DNA from 3 places in the Ligilactobacillus sp. UO.C109 genome. Region 2 is predicted to be linked to each of the others. Evidence: predicted binding sites of a transcription regulator. Region 2 holds the regulator's gene; each other region holds the start of a gene.
The links. Region 2 encodes Rex, which represses fermentation and respiration genes when NADH is low (regulators of the CRP and FNR family bind a similar motif). Its sites were predicted from a motif close to TTGTGAANTANTTCACAA; they were not measured.
Positions count from the first base shown of each region.

Region 1 (5,731 bases), on a different contig from region 2:
CTGTATAACATACAGCTGGCATTGCATGGTAATCAATAACTGTTGGTTTGCCAGAAATAGCTTCTGCTGCAACCTTTCCTTCGTAAGAAGCTTTATGAGCTAATGCGTATCCCTTTGTTACGTCACCAATAGCGTAAATGTTAGGAATATTTGAACGACTTTGTGCATCAACAGGAATTAAACCACGTTCATCAACACTTACACCAGCTTGTTCTAAGCCCATATTTGAAGTGTTTGGACGACGACCAACAGAAACAATGACATAATCAGCTGTAATTTTCTTTTCTTCGCCATCTACTTCGAAAGTAACAGTTACATCTTTATCTGTTTGTTCTGCATTCTTAGCCATAGCTTTAGTGTAAATATCTACACCTTGTTCACTGAAGTGATGTTCTACAACTTTAACTAAGTCTTTTTCATAGTTAGCTAAAATCATATCTCCACCTTCAAGGATGGTTACATGAGAGCCTAAGTTAGCGTAAGCAGATGCTAATTCAGAACCAATGTAGCCACCACCTACAACAACTAATTCCTTAGGAACTTCTGTTAAGTTCAAAGCACCAGTAGAATCAAGTACACGTCCTTCAAACTTGAAGTTAGGAATTTCAATTGGATGACTACCTGTTGCAATAATCAAGTTATTGAATGTATATGTTTGAGCCTTATCATCATCAGAAATTACTCGTAAACTATGACTATCTTTCAAATATGCATTTCCCCAGATAACATCAATCTTATGTTTCTTAAATAAGGAAGCAACCCCACCTGTTAGACGAGCTACAACGTTATTCTTCCATTCAATTGTTTTATCGAAGTCTAGCTTAGCAGCTGTAACTTGAAGTCCCATTTCTTGAGAATCCATTGCATGTTGGTAATGATGTGCAGCTTCAATCAAAGCTTTAGAAGGAATACATCCAACATTTAAACATACACCACCAATGTATTCACGTTCAATTACAGTAACTTTTTGACCTAATTCTGCAGCATGAATTGCAGCTACATATCCACCAGGTCCAGCACCTACAACAACTGTATCTAAATCTATTGCAAAATCTCCAACTACCATTAGCCTATCATCCTTCCATTAATAACAATTCTGGGTCACTTAATAATTCTTTCAAGCGATTCATTGCACGTTGAGCTGTTGCACCATCAATTACGCGATGATCAAATGCCAAAGATAACTTCAAGACTTTAGCAATCTTTACTTCACCTTCAACAACAACTGGTTCATCAGTAATACGACCCATACCTAAAATAGCAACTTCTGGCCAGTTAATTACTGGTGTAAAGTGACCGCCACCTACTGAACCGATATTTGTAATTGACATACCTGTGTGACTCATATCACCGGCTGTTAATTTACCATCTTTAGCTTTAGCTGTGTTTTCAGTAATTTGTTTAGCAATACCAAATAAGCTTGTGCTATCAGCATGTTTTACATTTGGAACAAATAATCCTCTATCTGTATCTGTAGCAATTCCTACATTGATGTAATCCTTATAAACAATTTCATGCTTATCCATATCTACAGATGAATTGAAAATTGGGAATTCTTTCATAACTACGGCTAATGCTTTTACCATATATGCCATGAATGTTAGACGAACATCACGTTCTGCAGCAAGTTCTTTGTACTTCTTACGATGTGCCCATAATTTATCAACAATTACTTCATCAAAGACATGCACATGTGGAATTTGTGATACTGAACGCACCATTGCATTTGCTGTTGCTTTGCGAATACCTGACATCTTTTCACGTGTTTCAGGCCATTGAGCATCTCCAGCAGGTAACTTAGGAGCTGGTTGTGGTGCTGCTTCTTCCACAACTGGTGTTGCTTCAGGGGCAGCAGCAACTGCACCACCATTAGCTTTAAAGGCATCAATATCACTTCTTAATACTTGACCATGACGACCAGAGCCTGGTACTAACTTCAAGTCAATTCCTTGTTCACGTGCATAGCGACGAACTGCTGGCATTGCAAGAACTGGTAAGCTATGATCTGCAACTTGTGGAGTTGGTTGTGTATTTGGTGCTGGTGCAGCTTCCACTTTTTCTTCTTTTTCAGTTTCTGCAGCAGGAGCATCGTCAGCTACATTACCTTCTCCTTCTGCAACTTCTAATTCGATCAATGGTTGACCAACTTCAGCAGTTTCGCCTTCTTCAACCAATATTTTTGTTACTGTACCTGAAACTGGGGAAGGAATTTCTTCAACAGATTTATCATTTTCAATTTGAACTAAATCTCCATCAACTTCCACCTTGTCACCAGGCTTAACATGCCATTCGCCAATTGTACCTTCTGCAATACCTTCACCGATATCTGGCAATTTAAATTGATATTTACTCATTATTTCACCCTCCAAATTAGAAGTTCACAACTTCTTTAACTTTCTCTACGATATCTTTTTTATTTGGTAACCATATACTTTCAGCTTCACTAAATGGATATGGTGTATCAGGTGCACTTACACGACCAATTGGTGCTTCTAATGAAAGAATACCTTTTTCTGCAATTAATGAAGCTACCGCTGGAGAAATTCCTGCTTGTGCTTGTGCTTCTTGAACAAGTACAACACGACCTGTTTTCTTAACAGAAGCTAAAATTGTTTCTTCATCAAGTGGAGATACTGTACGTAAATCAACAACTTCAGCGTTAATTCCTTCTTTAGCTAAATCTTCAGCTGCTTTCAAACTTTCTTGAACCATGTAGCCATATGTTATGATGCTTACATCGCTACCTTCGCGCTTAACTGCTGCTTTGTCCAATGGTACGATGTATGCTTCATCTGGAACTTCTTCTTTAACTGAGCGATATAATTTCATATGTTCTAGGAATACAACTGGATCATCTGAACGAATAGCTGAAATTAACAGTCCCTTAGCATCATATGGACCAGATGGAATAACTACGCGTAAACCTGGTGTTTGAGCCATCAAGCCTTCTAAACTATCAGAGTGAAGTTCAGGTGTATGAACCCCACCACCAAATGGAGCTCTAAATGTAACAGGCATCTTACGAGTTGCTCCCATACGATAACGTTCACGGGAGATTTGTCCTGCAATTGAATCCATTACTTCAAAAACAAAACCAAAGAATTGAATTTCAGGAACTGGACGAAAACCAGTGAAGGCTAAACCTGCTGCTAAACCACCAATACCAGATTCAGCAAGTGGTGTATCAAACACTCTATCTTCTCCGTAAATTTCTTGAAGTCCATCAGTTGCACGGAAAACACCACCGTTTTTACCAACGTCTTCCCCAAATACTAAGACATTGTCATCACGCTTTAATTCTTCATCCATTGCCGCTGTAATAGCTTTAATCATTGTTGTTTTAGCCATGGTTATTCAGCCTCCTTCTTTGTGTATTTATCAATTTGTTCTTGAATAGTTGCAGGTGTATCAACAAAGACATTCTTTAGATATTCGCTAACTTTTTGCTTAGGTGCTTTTTCTGTTAGAACCATTGCTTCATCGATTTCCTTGTTTACTTCTTCTGTCCATGCCTTTTCTTTTTCTTCAGACCATAGACCCTTCTTATCTAAGTAAGTACGCATACGAATTAATGGATCTTTTTCTTTCCATTCTTGTTCTTCTTCAGCTGTACGATAACGCTTAGGATCATCACCAGATAAAGTATGTGGTCCGAAACGATATGTTAATGTTTCAATTAATACTGGACCGTTACCAGCTGCTGCATATTCACGTGCAGCTTTCATTACTGAATACATTGCTAGTGCATCCATTCCATCTACTTGAACAAATGGAATTCCAGCTGCCACACCTTTTTGAGCTAATGTTTTAGCAGCTGTTTGTTTTGCACGAGGAACTGAGATAGCGTATCCATTATTTTGTACTACAAAAATTGCTGGAGCTTTAAATGCACCTGCGAAGTTGATACCTTCGTAGAAATCACCTTGAGAAGTACCACCATCACCTGTGTATGTATAAGCTACATTCTTAGAACCCTTTTTCTTCAAACCTAAAGCAATTCCTGCAGCTTGAACATATTGAGCACCGATAATAATTTGTGGTGGTAGTGCATTGAAGTTTTCAGGATATTTATTTCCATCAACATGACCACGTGACCATAAGAATGCTTTGTATAAAGGCAATCCATGTAATACCAATTGTGGAACATCACGGTATGCTGGAAGGATATAGTCTTCTTTTTCCATTGCAAATTCTGATCCAATTTGAGAAGCTTCTTCACCTGCAGTAGGTGCGAAGAAACCTAGACGTCCTTGACGATTCAATTTAGTTGAACGTTCGTTTAGGACACGAGACCAAACCATTTTCTTAAATAATTCAACAATTTGTTCATCACTTAAATCAGGAAATAGATCCTTGTTAACAACATTTCCATCATTATCGAGAACACGAACTGTTTCAAACTTGTCATCAACGATGTTTTTTAATTTATCAAAATCAATACCAGCCATCTTGAAAACCTCCTTAAAAATTAGCGATATTTTCCGAACTTATTTTTATTTTATATAACGCTTACAATTTTATTATACCTTATTTTTTTAAAATGTTAATTTTGTTTTTTTTTGCACAATAGATTTTATGGCATATAATGCCGACTTATCAATATTTATAACTTTAAATTAAGTTCAAAAAAATTTATGAAGATCTATATTTGTTATCGTTATCACAAAATGATTACAAGCTTAACATGCCTATTTAATCAAATTAAAAAAGACTAACCTATTGTTAATCATCACATAATTTTATTAACTTTGTGATTTTTCCAATAAATTAGTCTTTTATAATTATTTAGTTATCACGTTTATTCTTGCGCTTAAATCCGAATAAACCTGCTAAACTCATTAAGATTAATCCTACTAAACTAGCAGTATTATCTTTTTGATCACCAGTTTGTGGTAATGTTTGGCTTGATACTTTAGTATTCACTTTATCTTTAGAGTTAATAGTATTTTTGAAATCATTGGACTTCTTAGTTTTAGTTTCTACTTTACTTTCCTTACCGTTATTATCGTTCTTATCAACTTGGTTTGTATTCTTTGTAGAATCTGTACTATTTTTCTCATATACAAAGGTAATTTCTAAAGTCTTACCAAAAATACCATGAACCAATTTGCTCTCAGAAATTAAGTGGTAACCAGCAATTTCTAAGGCTTGAGTAGTAAACTCATTTCCTTCTTTACCAGATACAGTTCCAGTATCGGCAAGCTTATTTCCCATGTTGTCTTCATAATTAATTACCACATTTACGATATTAGCTTTATATATTACAACTTCTGTCGTATTGCTATCATTAATTGTTACTTCTTTAGCTGTTACGCTTGCCTTATCTGGAGTGTAGCCTGCCTTTTCTGGCGTCTTCACTTCGTCGAAGCTTTGACTTGGAACATTTGTGTTCCAAATTACTTGGTTTGTTACTAGATCTTTGTCGCCTGGTTGGGTGAACGTTAGACTTTGACTCTTGGTATCTAGTAGATTACCTTTTTCGTCTCGATACTCTATTGTTCTTGTTACTACTTTGTCTCTAGTTACTGCTTCATGTTTATGTTTCAAATGAATTGTTACTACGTTACTTTCATCAGTACCATTTTCTGGGAAGGTGTAATCCGTTGGATTTCCTGCTACTTCCTCATAATTCTCTGGTACTTCTGGGGTAACCTTTACAGTTTCTCCTGTCTTGCCAGATATGCTACCTTGCTTGACTTCTTGTCCACCGTTGTCATCATCCACATATACT
Region 1 covers NZ_JAPSFH010000008.1:360-6,090, reverse strand. The annotation lists gene lpdA (dihydrolipoyl dehydrogenase) at 1-1,066, opposite strand, end outside; gene OZJ21_RS03260 (2-oxo acid dehydrogenase subunit E2) at 1,074-2,354, opposite strand; gene OZJ21_RS03255 (alpha-ketoacid dehydrogenase subunit beta) at 2,371-3,348, opposite strand; gene pdhA (pyruvate dehydrogenase (acetyl-transferring) E1 component subunit alpha) at 3,351-4,448, opposite strand; partial or broken gene OZJ21_RS03245 (mucin-binding protein) at 4,786-5,731, opposite strand, start outside.
Region 1: pdhA (pyruvate dehydrogenase (acetyl-transferring) E1 component subunit alpha) is a predicted target of Rex. The motif match lies at 4,649-4,666, and genes of this name have one in related genera.

Region 2 (5,731 bases):
TGCATGATGTTTGCGTAATTCGAAAGTGATAGGATTTGAAATAACTTTTGAATCATAGCCAATAGCAGCATCTGTAACCTTTAAAACTACATTTCCACTTTCCTTGCTAGCATGAAATTTAAAATGAGGGCCTTTTTCTTCACCTTCAGGACGCTCTAATCTATCCATTTTCTCTAATTGTTTTCTTTTACTTTGAGCTCTTTTAGTTGTGGAAGCTCGAACTAAGTTTTTATTAACAAAATCCTCTAATTTTTGAATTTTCACTTGTTGCTTTTCATATTCTTTCCATTGAGTACGCAAGCGAGAAGCTTTTTCTTCAATATAATGAGAATAATTTCCAACATAATGACTAGAATGTTGATGACTTAATTCATAAACTTCATTGACAACTTTATCTAAGAAGTAGCGGTCATGTGAAACAATTAAAAGGGCACCGGTATAACCTTGGATATAATTTTCTAACCAAGTCAAAGTTTCAATGTCGAGGTGGTTAGTAGGTTCGTCAAGGATTAATAAATCACGTTTTTCTAAAAGTAATTTAGCTAAAGCTAAACGAGTTTTTTGTCCACCTGATAAGTCAGAAACCATTTTTCCATAGTCTTCTTCAAAGAATTGGAAACCATGTAAAACAGCTTTTACTTCATTTTCATAACCATAACCATTATTTTCTTGGAAGTCATGTTGTAATTGATCATATTGATTTAATAATTGTTGATATTCCTTAGATTCATGTGGAATTGACGGAGAAGCAATCTTTTCTTCAAGTTGATGAATCTTAGCTTCCATCTTTTGCAAGGGTTCAAAGACACTTAACATTTCATCTAATACATTTTTAGTAGATTCTAATCCTGTATGTTGTGCTAAATATCCAATAGTTAAATCTCGTTTAGTAACGATTTTTCCTTCATCTGGAAGTGATTCACCGATTAACATTTTTATTAGTGTAGATTTTCCTGCTCCGTTGCGACCAACAAGTGCGATCTTGGAATTATCTTTTATATCAAGATTGACATTCTCAAAAAGGATATCTGCTCCAAAATGTCGGGCAACTTGCTGTGCTTGTAAAAGTAGCATAAAATCACCTTTTCTATTAATTTACTGTATTATAACACTAAGACGATTTATAGTGTAACATAGAAATTTCACAAATAAAAACGTTAAAGATGATAATTAAGCCAATATATTGTATAATTGTGGAGCTATGTGTTAAACTTATGTTAAATATTTCACGAAAAGAGGAAAGTCTAATGGCAGAAGTAAAGATTCCGCAGGCTACTGCAAAACGTCTACCGATATATTATCGTTATCTAAGACTATTATCTAATTCTGGAAAGAATAGAGTTTCTTCAACAGAATTAGCTGAAGCCGTAAAAGTAGATTCTGCTACTATTCGACGTGATTTTTCGTATTTTGGTGCTTTAGGTAAACGTGGTTACGGATATGATGTACAAAGTTTACTTGATTTTTTTACTAAGCAATTAAATCAAGATACGTTAACTAATGTTGCTTTGGTTGGGGTTGGTAATTTAGGACATGCTTTATTGAACTTTAATTTCCATCAAAGTAATCATGTAAGAATTAGTGCAGCATTTGATGTAAATGAAGATATTACGGGAACAATTCAAAGTGGAATTCCAGTATATCCAATGTCTGATATGAAAGAACAATTAAAGTTACAGCAAATTGAAATTGTAATTTTAACTGTTCCAGCTCCTGTAGCACAAAAAGTTACAGATGAGTTAGTGGAAGTTGGTGTAAGGGGAATATTGAATTTTACACCACTTAGAATTACTGTACCAGAAAATATACGTGTGCAAAATGTAGATTTGACGAATGAAATGGAAACTTTGATTTATTTCTTGAATCATTTTGGAAGCACAGAAGAGTAGTGTTACATAGAAGACCGAAATGAGTCTCAAAATAAAAATTGCTGAAGATTATGATGTTATCTAATCACATTAATCTTCAGCAATTTTTTGATATTAATAACTTCTAAAGCGATGATAGAAGTATAATAAACAAGTTTAGAAATATATGACTAAAAGTAGAAGTAATAATCGTTCCAGTCCGATAGTAAATATAGCAAAACAAAAGGCCAATACTAGCATAGATAAGGAAATGACCATCCATATGAGCTAAACTAAATAGAAGACTGGAAATTAAGGCAGCAGGTAGAAAAGGGATGAATCTTGAAAAATTTCCAAATAAAACTTTTCTAAAAATTAACTCTTCCATTACAGGTGCAACAATTCCAGGTACTAAAATGTAGTATGGGTAATGGTGAACAATTTCTAACAATAGGTTAGTATTAGCTGAATATGATGAAAAATGAAAAAGTCCTGATTCGATACGAGATAATCCAATTTGAATTATGAGGGCACCGACCATACCAAGGATACTCCAGAGTAAAATAGATTTAAGTTTAATAGTTTTATATTCTAATTTATTTTTAAAAGAGAATCTATGATTGAGATAAACAATAAACAACATGCAGAGTATTCCAATAATAGTTTCAACCAAATAAAAATTATGACTTTGATTATAAAAAATATTGAATATTGCTAACAAAATTTGATAACCAATATAGGTTAGCAATAAGGGAATAGAATTTCTTTGTTCCAAATTAATTATCACCTTTCATTTTTAAGTTTAATTGTACCATTAACAGGTCAAATAAAAAAATTAGCACTCTAATGTGTCGAGTGATAAAAAATACTTGCAATTTATATTTAAAGTGGTTATAGTATTAATTGTAGTTAGCACTCAAGAGTTGAGAGTGCTAAATGATACAGATGATTGATATTGGAGGGATTAGACGTGCTTAAACCATTAGGAGATCGCGTTGTTTTAAAAGTTCAAAAGGAAGAAGAACAATCCATTGGTGGAATTGTTATCGCAAGTAATGCAAAAGAAAAGCCTACAACAGGTGAAGTAATTGCTGTTGGTAACGGACGTATCTTAGACAATGGACAAAGGGTTGAACCTGAAGTAAAAGTTGGTCAATCAGTTGTTTTTGATAAGTATGCTGGTTCTGAAGTTAAATATGAAGGCGAAGAATATTTAGTAATCCGTGAAAATGACATTATTGCGGTTATAGATTAATTTTTAATTAATTTGAGGTGAAGAGATTTATGGCAAAGGAAATTAAGTTTTCAGAAGATGCTCGTTCAAAGATGTTGAAGGGTGTAGATAAATTAGCAAATACAGTAAAATCAACTATTGGTCCTAAAGGCCGTAATGTTGTTTTGGAACAATCTTATGGTTCCCCCACAATTACAAATGATGGTGTAACAATTGCTAAGGCTATTGATTTAGAAGATCATTTCGAAAATATGGGAGCAAAATTGGTGTCTGAAGTTGCTTCTAAGACAAATGATATTGCAGGTGATGGTACAACAACTGCTACTGTTTTAACACAAGCTATTGTAAATGAAGGTATGAAGAATGTAACTGCTGGTGCAAACCCAGTTGGAATTCGTCGTGGTATTGAATTAGCAACTAAGGCTGCAGTTGATGCATTACATGAAATGTCCCATACAGTAGAATCCAAGAGTGATATTGCACAAGTTGCTTCTATTTCATCTGCTAACGAAGAAGTTGGTAAATTAATTGCCGATGCTATGGAAAAAGTTGGTAATGATGGTGTTATTACAATTGAAGAATCTAAAGGTATCGATACTTCTTTAGATGTTGTTGAAGGTATGCAATTTGATAGAGGATATCTATCACAATATATGGTAACTGATAATGATAAGATGGAAGCTGATTTAGATAATCCATACATTTTATTAACAGATAAGAAGATTTCAAACATTCAAGAAGTATTACCATTATTGCAATCAATTGTACAACAAGGTCGTCCATTATTGATTATTGCTGATGATGTAGACGGTGAAGCATTACCTACACTTGTTTTGAACAAGATTCGTGGAACATTTAACGTTGTTGCAGTTAAAGCTCCAGGATTTGGCGATCGTCGTAAGGCAATGTTACAAGATATTGCTACATTGACAGGTGCTACTGTTATCACAGATGACTTAGGCTTACAATTGAAAGATACAACAGTTGAACAATTAGGTTCTGCTGGAAAAGTAACAGTAACTAAGGAAAATACAACAATTGTTGAAGGTGCTGGTGATAAGGACAAGATTGCTGAACGTGTAGAACAAATTAAGAAGCAAATTAGTGAAACAACTTCTGATTTTGATCGTGAAAAATTACAAGAACGTTTGGCTAAATTATCTGGTGGTGTTGCAGTTATTAAAGTTGGTGCTGCAACTGAAACAGAATTGAAAGAACGTAAGTACCGTATTGAAGATGCTTTGAATGCTACACGTGCTGCTGTTGAAGAAGGATTTGTTCCTGGTGGTGGTACAGCATTGGTAAATGTTATTGGTAAAGTTGCTGCTTTGGAAGAAGAAGGCGACGTACAAACAGGTATTAACATTGTAAAACGTGCTTTGGAAGAACCTGTTCGTCAAATCGCAGAAAATGCAGGTTTAGAAGGTTCTGTAATTGTTGAAAAATTAAAGGAACAAAAACCAGGTGTAGGTTTCAATGCTGCTACAAATGAATGGGTTGACATGGTTGAAGCTGGTATTGTGGATCCTACAAAGGTAACTCGTTCAGCACTTCAAAATGCAGCTAGTGTATCTGCTTTATTATTAACAACAGAAGCAGTAGTTGCTGATAAGCCAGAACCAGAAAGTAACGACCAAATGCCTGCAACACCAGGTATGGGTGGTATGATGTAATCTAGGTTTAGATTACTAAATTAAAATAAGTAATAAACACTGAGATTTCAGTCATGAAATTTCAGTGTTTATTTTTTTAAAATTATATAATATTTTAAATGTATTATATAAAAGTTAAAGATTGTTCAATGATTTTATTATATCCTACATGTTATACTAACATTAGTGATAGTTAGGGATTGGGGGATAGTAATGAAAAAATCAAGTAACGAAAAAATTGACATAAATAGGATAACTCCTAATGCAGACTATGGGCTTACGGATAAACAAGTGGAAAAATATAAGAAAAATGGTTGGAGTAATGAGGCAGTGAAACCACCTGTACGTACTGCCAAAGAAATAGTTGCAGAAAATATATTTACATATTTTAATTTGATATTTTTAATATTAACTTTACTTTTATGTTTAGTAAATTCATTTAGAAACTTAACCTTTTTACCGATTATTATTGCAAATATTTTTATTGGGATAATTCAAGAATTAAGGGCAAAAAAAGTTGTTGATAAGTTAACGATGCTAAATGTTCCGCAGGCTATGGTAGTAAGAAATGGAGAGGTTACACAAGTAAATGCAGAAGATTTAGTATTAGATGATATTGTAATCTTTAAAATGGGGAATCAAATTTTAGCTGATAGTGAAATTGTAAGTGGAGAAGTTTTAGTAAACGAATCTTTATTGACAGGTGAGTCTGATGAAATTCCTAAAAAGCCAGGAGATAAATTAATGTCAGGTAGCTTTATTATTGCTGGAAAGTGTAGAGCAAGACTAACAGCGGTTGGCAAAGACTCATATATTTCTAAGTTAACATTAGAAGCTAAGAAAATGAAAAATGTTGAACGTTCTGAAATGATCCAAGATCTTGATATATTAGTAAAATTTGTAGGTGTAGCGTTAGTTCCGATTGGAATTGTCTTATTTATACAAGGGATTTTCATAAATCATGAAAGTTTACATGACAATATAACATCTATGGTAGC
Region 2 covers NZ_JAPSFH010000027.1:46,593-52,323, forward strand. The annotation lists gene OZJ21_RS04500 (ABC-F family ATP-binding cassette domain-containing protein) at 1-1,074, opposite strand, end outside; gene OZJ21_RS04505 (redox-sensing transcriptional repressor Rex) at 1,248-1,889, shown strand; gene OZJ21_RS04510 (CPBP family intramembrane glutamic endopeptidase) at 1,993-2,622, opposite strand; gene groES (co-chaperone GroES) at 2,818-3,102, shown strand; gene groL (chaperonin GroEL) at 3,132-4,754, shown strand; gene OZJ21_RS04525 (cation-translocating P-type ATPase) at 4,947-5,731, shown strand, end outside.

Region 3 (5,731 bases), on a different contig from region 2:
TATCTAGCTTTTGTAAACTTAAATCGATGGCTTTTTTAGTAGCTTCATAACCATGAGAATCGTTCCAAAGTTTAGTTGTCAAGAAAATATCATGACGGTTAACACCACTTTCTTTGATGCCTTGACCAACACTAACTTCATTACCATAAGCTGCAGCTGTGTCAATATGACGATAACCAACTTCAAGTGCTGTTTTTACGGATTCACGAGCAACGTCACCATCTGGAGTTTGCCATGTACCGAAACCGACAACAGGGATTTCTACACCGTTATTTAATTTATATGTGTCTGTTAATGCCATTTTAATACCTCCATAAATAAGGAATCGCTTTTATTATATACCTTACTATTAGTAAGTAGCAAATGATATGTTTTGAGGAGAAAGAAAAATATCCTGACTGTGAAGTGCCTTACAATCGTTAAACTTTGTCTAACAATTGTAAGGCACTTCATAGAAATTATTTTCTAAGGGAGTATATTATAAATTTTAAAGTTGAACTAACTAAAACTTTTATTTAAGAATAGGAAAAGCTGATTGTAATCCTAGAATAGCCATATGAACGCCAATCGTTGCTAAAATTAAACCCATCATTCTAGTAATAACATTCATTAAATTTTGTCCTAGTTTAGCCACAACTAGCTCGCTGTAAGTAAATAAGAAATAAGTGATTATTGATAATGTTATAAAAGAAATTATAACAATTAAAGGATTGATAGATACTGCTAAATTCATAGTTGTTGCAATTGTTCCAGGGCCGGCTAAAATAGGCATAGCTAATGGTGACACTGCAATATTGATATTATTGTCAATTTTTGGTTCTTTTGATGAAACATTGTGTTGTAAAGAAGAAGTATTACCTTGTAACATGTGATAGCCAATTAGCCCCACTAAGAATCCACCAACAATTCGTAAGGCGGCTAAATTAATTCCAAAAATATTAAGTATAGTTTTTCCGCCTAATGCAAAAATAGAAACGATAATTACGGCAATTGTTAGTGCATGGAAGGCTATATTCTTAACTGTTTTTAGATTTTGACCACTTGTTAAACTAATAAAGACAGGTAAATTAGCAATGGGATTCATAATTGCAAAAAAAGCCATAAAAGTAACGGTAAATTCATTAATCAATTTCATAAAATCACATCCTAAATATTTTTACTAATATTATATCATGATAAACTCTATCATTATTAATTTGTTATTTTTAACATAGGTTATATATTATATATAACCAAAAATATTGGTATAATATCTGTTCTTAAACATTGTATAGATAAATATATAAAGTATATGTAAGAAATTTATTTTTTTGTAAATTTATATACATAAATGTATTAACAAAAAATTATAATGAAGTCATTTTAAACTTTAATGAGGTAACTAAGCTAAGATAACATTAAAAAATGACACTCAAATTAACTATTTTTGATATTGAAAAAGAATTCACAAATTAATAAAATATAATTGTAAACGATATCAAAGGTGGTAATTAATTATGAAAATAAAAGCAGCAGTAGTAGAAGAAGTGGGAGCACCATTTGAAATTAAAGACAATATTGATCTTCACGAAGTAGGACCAACAGACTTACAAATTCACATGGTAGCATCAGGTATCTGTCATTCCGATGAAGCCATCCGTAAGGGCGATGCCTCGCTAGGTTATCCAGTTATTCTAGGTCATGAAGGTTCAGGAATTGTTGAAAAAGTTGGTAGTGAAGTTAAAAACTTTAAACCAGGTGACCATGTAATTCTTTCCTTCTACTCAGATGGAACATGTGATAACTGTTTGAAAGGTGTACCAACTCAATGTAGAAGTTATGCTAAATATAATTTGTCGGGAACTCGTGCAGATGGTGATGATCATTTTCAAGAAAATGGTAAGCATATTTCTGATATGTTTAATCAGTCATCATTCACAACAACTACAGTGGTAGATCAACGCAACGCTGTAAAGGTTGATAAAAATCTAGACTTACGTAAACTTGGACCATTAGGATGTGGCTATGTTACAGGCTCTGGAACAGTATTAAATACTTTGAAACCAAAACCAGGTGACACAATTGCAGTATTTGGTACAGGTGCTGTAGGTTTAGCTGCTATGATGGCAGGTCGTATTTCTGGATGTATCAAAGTTATCGCAGTGGATATTGTACCTGAAAGATTGGAACTTGCTAAAGAGTTAGGAGCAACTCATACTATTAACAGCAAGGAAGAAGATGCAGTTGCTAAGATTAAAGAATTAACCAATGGATATGGTGTAGATTGGACTATAGATACAACAGGTTTGCCAGCAGTTATTAAGAATGGAGTTGACGCTTTAGCACAAGGTGGTACATGTGCAGCAATTGCGGTAACACCACACTTAATTGAAATCTCTACTTGGAATGATTTATGTGTAGACGACAAGAAGATTGTTGGTGTAAACATGGGTGACTCCATCCCTCAAATTGATATTCCTCGTTTAATTGAATTCTACAAACTAGGATGGTTTGATTTCGACAAGACTGAAAAATTCTATGATTTTGAAGATATCAATCAAGCAAATCAAGATTCTGTTTCTGGTAAGACAATTAAGCCAGTATTAATTATCGATAAAGAATATCAACCAGGTGAATAGAATAAATGAAGTTCAGACTATTAAGAATTATTCCTAATAATCTGAACTTTTTTATATATAGCATAAAAATAAACCTGATTTCGGAATTTACCGAGATCAGGCTTTTTAGATATCATAATGTTTAAGGTGCTTAAATGCATGTATGTCAAACCACTTAATCATAGATCCCTGGAAGAAAAATGAGATAATAGTTCCAATTCCTACAGCCCAAATTGCATGTGAAATAACAGTGGTAATTACAATAATACTTAGTGGAACTAGGAAATGTATTATCTGTGCTTTAGTAGCATCGCCATGCAAGAACATAAATCTAATAGTTTGCATGAAATCATCATTAGAATGCAAAACTATGTTAGCACGCTGATATAATGACGTTCCTAATGATATAAATACAATTCCTAGAATATCTAAAACAATGCGAATTAAAAGTAATTGGTGTTGTAAATTTAATCCTTCTAAATAATTAGTAAAATATTGAACTAAAATGCTAAATGGTGTAATAAATAATAAATCTAATAAAAATTTAGAAATCTTTTGCTTTTTATCTATCAAAGAAACTAGGCAGTTAATAGCCAAACCTTCTAAGAAAATTACCAAACTCAAACTATTAATAGAAAAACAATTATTGATATTAACCGCTGATGCGGTCCAAACGGCACTCCCAAGATTAGTAGAGATAGTCAAAGCATGACCAGTAGCATTAATAAGTAATGAAAGAACTAAAAACATAAAACGTTTTCTAAAATCTATATACATGATTAGATAAGTCCTTTCAGTGATGATTGAAGGTCATTTTTTCTCTTAGAAGAATCTCTGATTTCAGAAGGTAAGCAACCATACTCTTCTTTGAATTTCTTATAAAAGGAATTTTTATTATTGATCCCTACTAATTGACTGATTTCCGAAATTGGAAAATCAGTTGATTTTAGTAAATATCTTGCTTCTTTTAAGCGATGCTGTGTTCGTAGTTGAACAAAATTTTTACCTGTGACCTCTTTTATCAGAGAGCTTAAATAATTTTCGCTATAACCATATTTTTTAGCAAGATCAGGTAAGGTGATATCAATATAATTTTTAGAAATATCTTCAATAATATTTAGTATTATTTTTTGACGATAATCCTTAATTTGGTTTGTTGGTAAAGGATAGTATCTCATGATTTTTGATAAAAGAATCTTAAGATAAGAGTTGATAATAGGGTAGGCGTAAGGCCTTTGTAAATAATACTCATCAATAATTTGATCCATCGTTTTAGTAATGTCTCTGTTATGTGGAAAAATAAAGTATTTTCTCTTATTCTCGTTTTTTAGAGAAACATTTAAAAAGAATTCAAAAACAGAACTGTTTTCACTATGCATACTACCTAGAAAATCAAGAGAAATATCCTTATCTCTGAAGAGTAGATTTATCAAAATGTCATCTTCTGATAGTTCATGAACAGAATGAGGGCAACCAATATCCATCAAAAGAATATCGCCGGCATTGAGAGTAACAACCTCACCATTAACAATCTGCTTGCAGGATCCAGTAACCATATAGTTAATTTCTAGAAATTCATGGGTATGTCGTGGATAATCAGCAAAACGATTATGTTTACTAATATATACAGCATTATGCTTAAACAAACTTTGATTAAGTGTTGGAGCTGCATTATGATGGCTTTGATCAATATCGATGGCTGAAATAGGCAAATCTTCAATAAAAGTATGAGTAGCCTTTTGTTCTTTTTCAATCTCTGTATATTCGAATAATGAATTTAATATCTTTCTATCAATCACAGAATCAACCCCTAAATATAAATATGTTAAATTTTATTATATAAAATAGTAGAAAATGACACTAATATAACTTCTTATGGTCCAAGATTATTTTAATATAGTAGCTTTATTTAATCAATAACAACAAAAAGTAAGTAAAACTCAATATTAAAAAATGATACCATTTTAGAGTGTTAATGACATTTTATTTAGTTTTAAAAACGGTTAATATTGTAAATGTAAACAAGAGAGCGCTATCTTAAATTTATTATTTAGGAGTGAAAAAACATGGCTGGTAACAAAAAATTTGCTACTTGGGCAGTATCATTAACTAACTTTTTAGATTTAAGCTGTATTGTAGCTGGTGCTAGTGGTTTAACTTTATGGACTTCTGCATTAAAACTAGATAATTTTCAAGTTGGACTTTTAGGAGCTTTGAGTGCTAATGCTTTTGGATCAGCAATAGGGGCTTTAATAGGTGGTCATCTTTCAGATAAGTATGGTAGAAAAGTAATTTACATATATGACATGTTGGTATATATGCTAGGAACTTTAATTGTTGTATTTTCAATGAATTTCCCAATGCTTTTAGCTGGTTTTATAATCACAGGTATCGCAGTTGGTGCAGGGGTTCCAGCTTCATGGACATATATTTCAGAAACATCAGACGAAGGAAATCGTGCTAAGAATATTGGTATTTCTCAGTTCTCATGGTCAATGGGCCCAGTTATTATCTTCGTTGCCGGAACGTTACTTGCTCCACTAGGTTTATTAGGAAATAGAATTTTATTTGCATTATTAACTTTAATTGCATTTATAGCTTGGTTATTGCAAAGAGGATTAGATGAATCTCAAGAATGGGTAGAACAAAAGCAAAAAGAAAAGGAAACAGGCGAAAGGCCTCATCCATATAAAGACTTATTCTCAAACGCAGTAAATGTTAAATCGGTATTATTCTTGATTGGTGTATATATGTTCTGGAACTTAGTAGCTGGAGCAATGGGATTCTTCATGCCATTTGTTTATGAAACTGTTGGTGGTTTATCAAATCTTCAAGCTAACTTACTACAAGCAGTTCTTTGGATCTTTACAGCTTTAGCAGGATATTTTGGATTTGCTATGTATGGGGATAAGGTTAACCATAGAGGATTTTACTTTGTAGGTGCTGCAATGGCAGTAATTTCATGGTTAATTCTAACTTATGTTGGTATGAGTTGGACAGCTTTAATCGTATTCGTTGTGATCTGGGGTATCTCTGCAGGTATTGGTGCGCAAGCTTGGTACGCATTATGGGCAACAGAATTATTCCCAACTAAGTATCGTGCAGGATCTCAAGGTGTTATATTCTTCGTTGTT
Region 3 covers NZ_JAPSFH010000012.1:6,356-12,086, reverse strand. The annotation lists gene OZJ21_RS03520 (aldo/keto reductase) at 1-301, opposite strand, end outside; gene OZJ21_RS03515 (MarC family protein) at 512-1,135, opposite strand; gene OZJ21_RS03510 (NAD(P)-dependent alcohol dehydrogenase) at 1,497-2,618, shown strand; gene OZJ21_RS03505 (hypothetical protein) at 2,724-3,374, opposite strand; gene OZJ21_RS03500 (AraC family transcriptional regulator) at 3,377-4,396, opposite strand; gene OZJ21_RS03495 (MFS transporter) at 4,664-5,731, shown strand, end outside.
Region 3: OZJ21_RS03510 (NAD(P)-dependent alcohol dehydrogenase) is a predicted target of Rex. The motif match lies at 1,433-1,450, and genes of this name have one in related genera.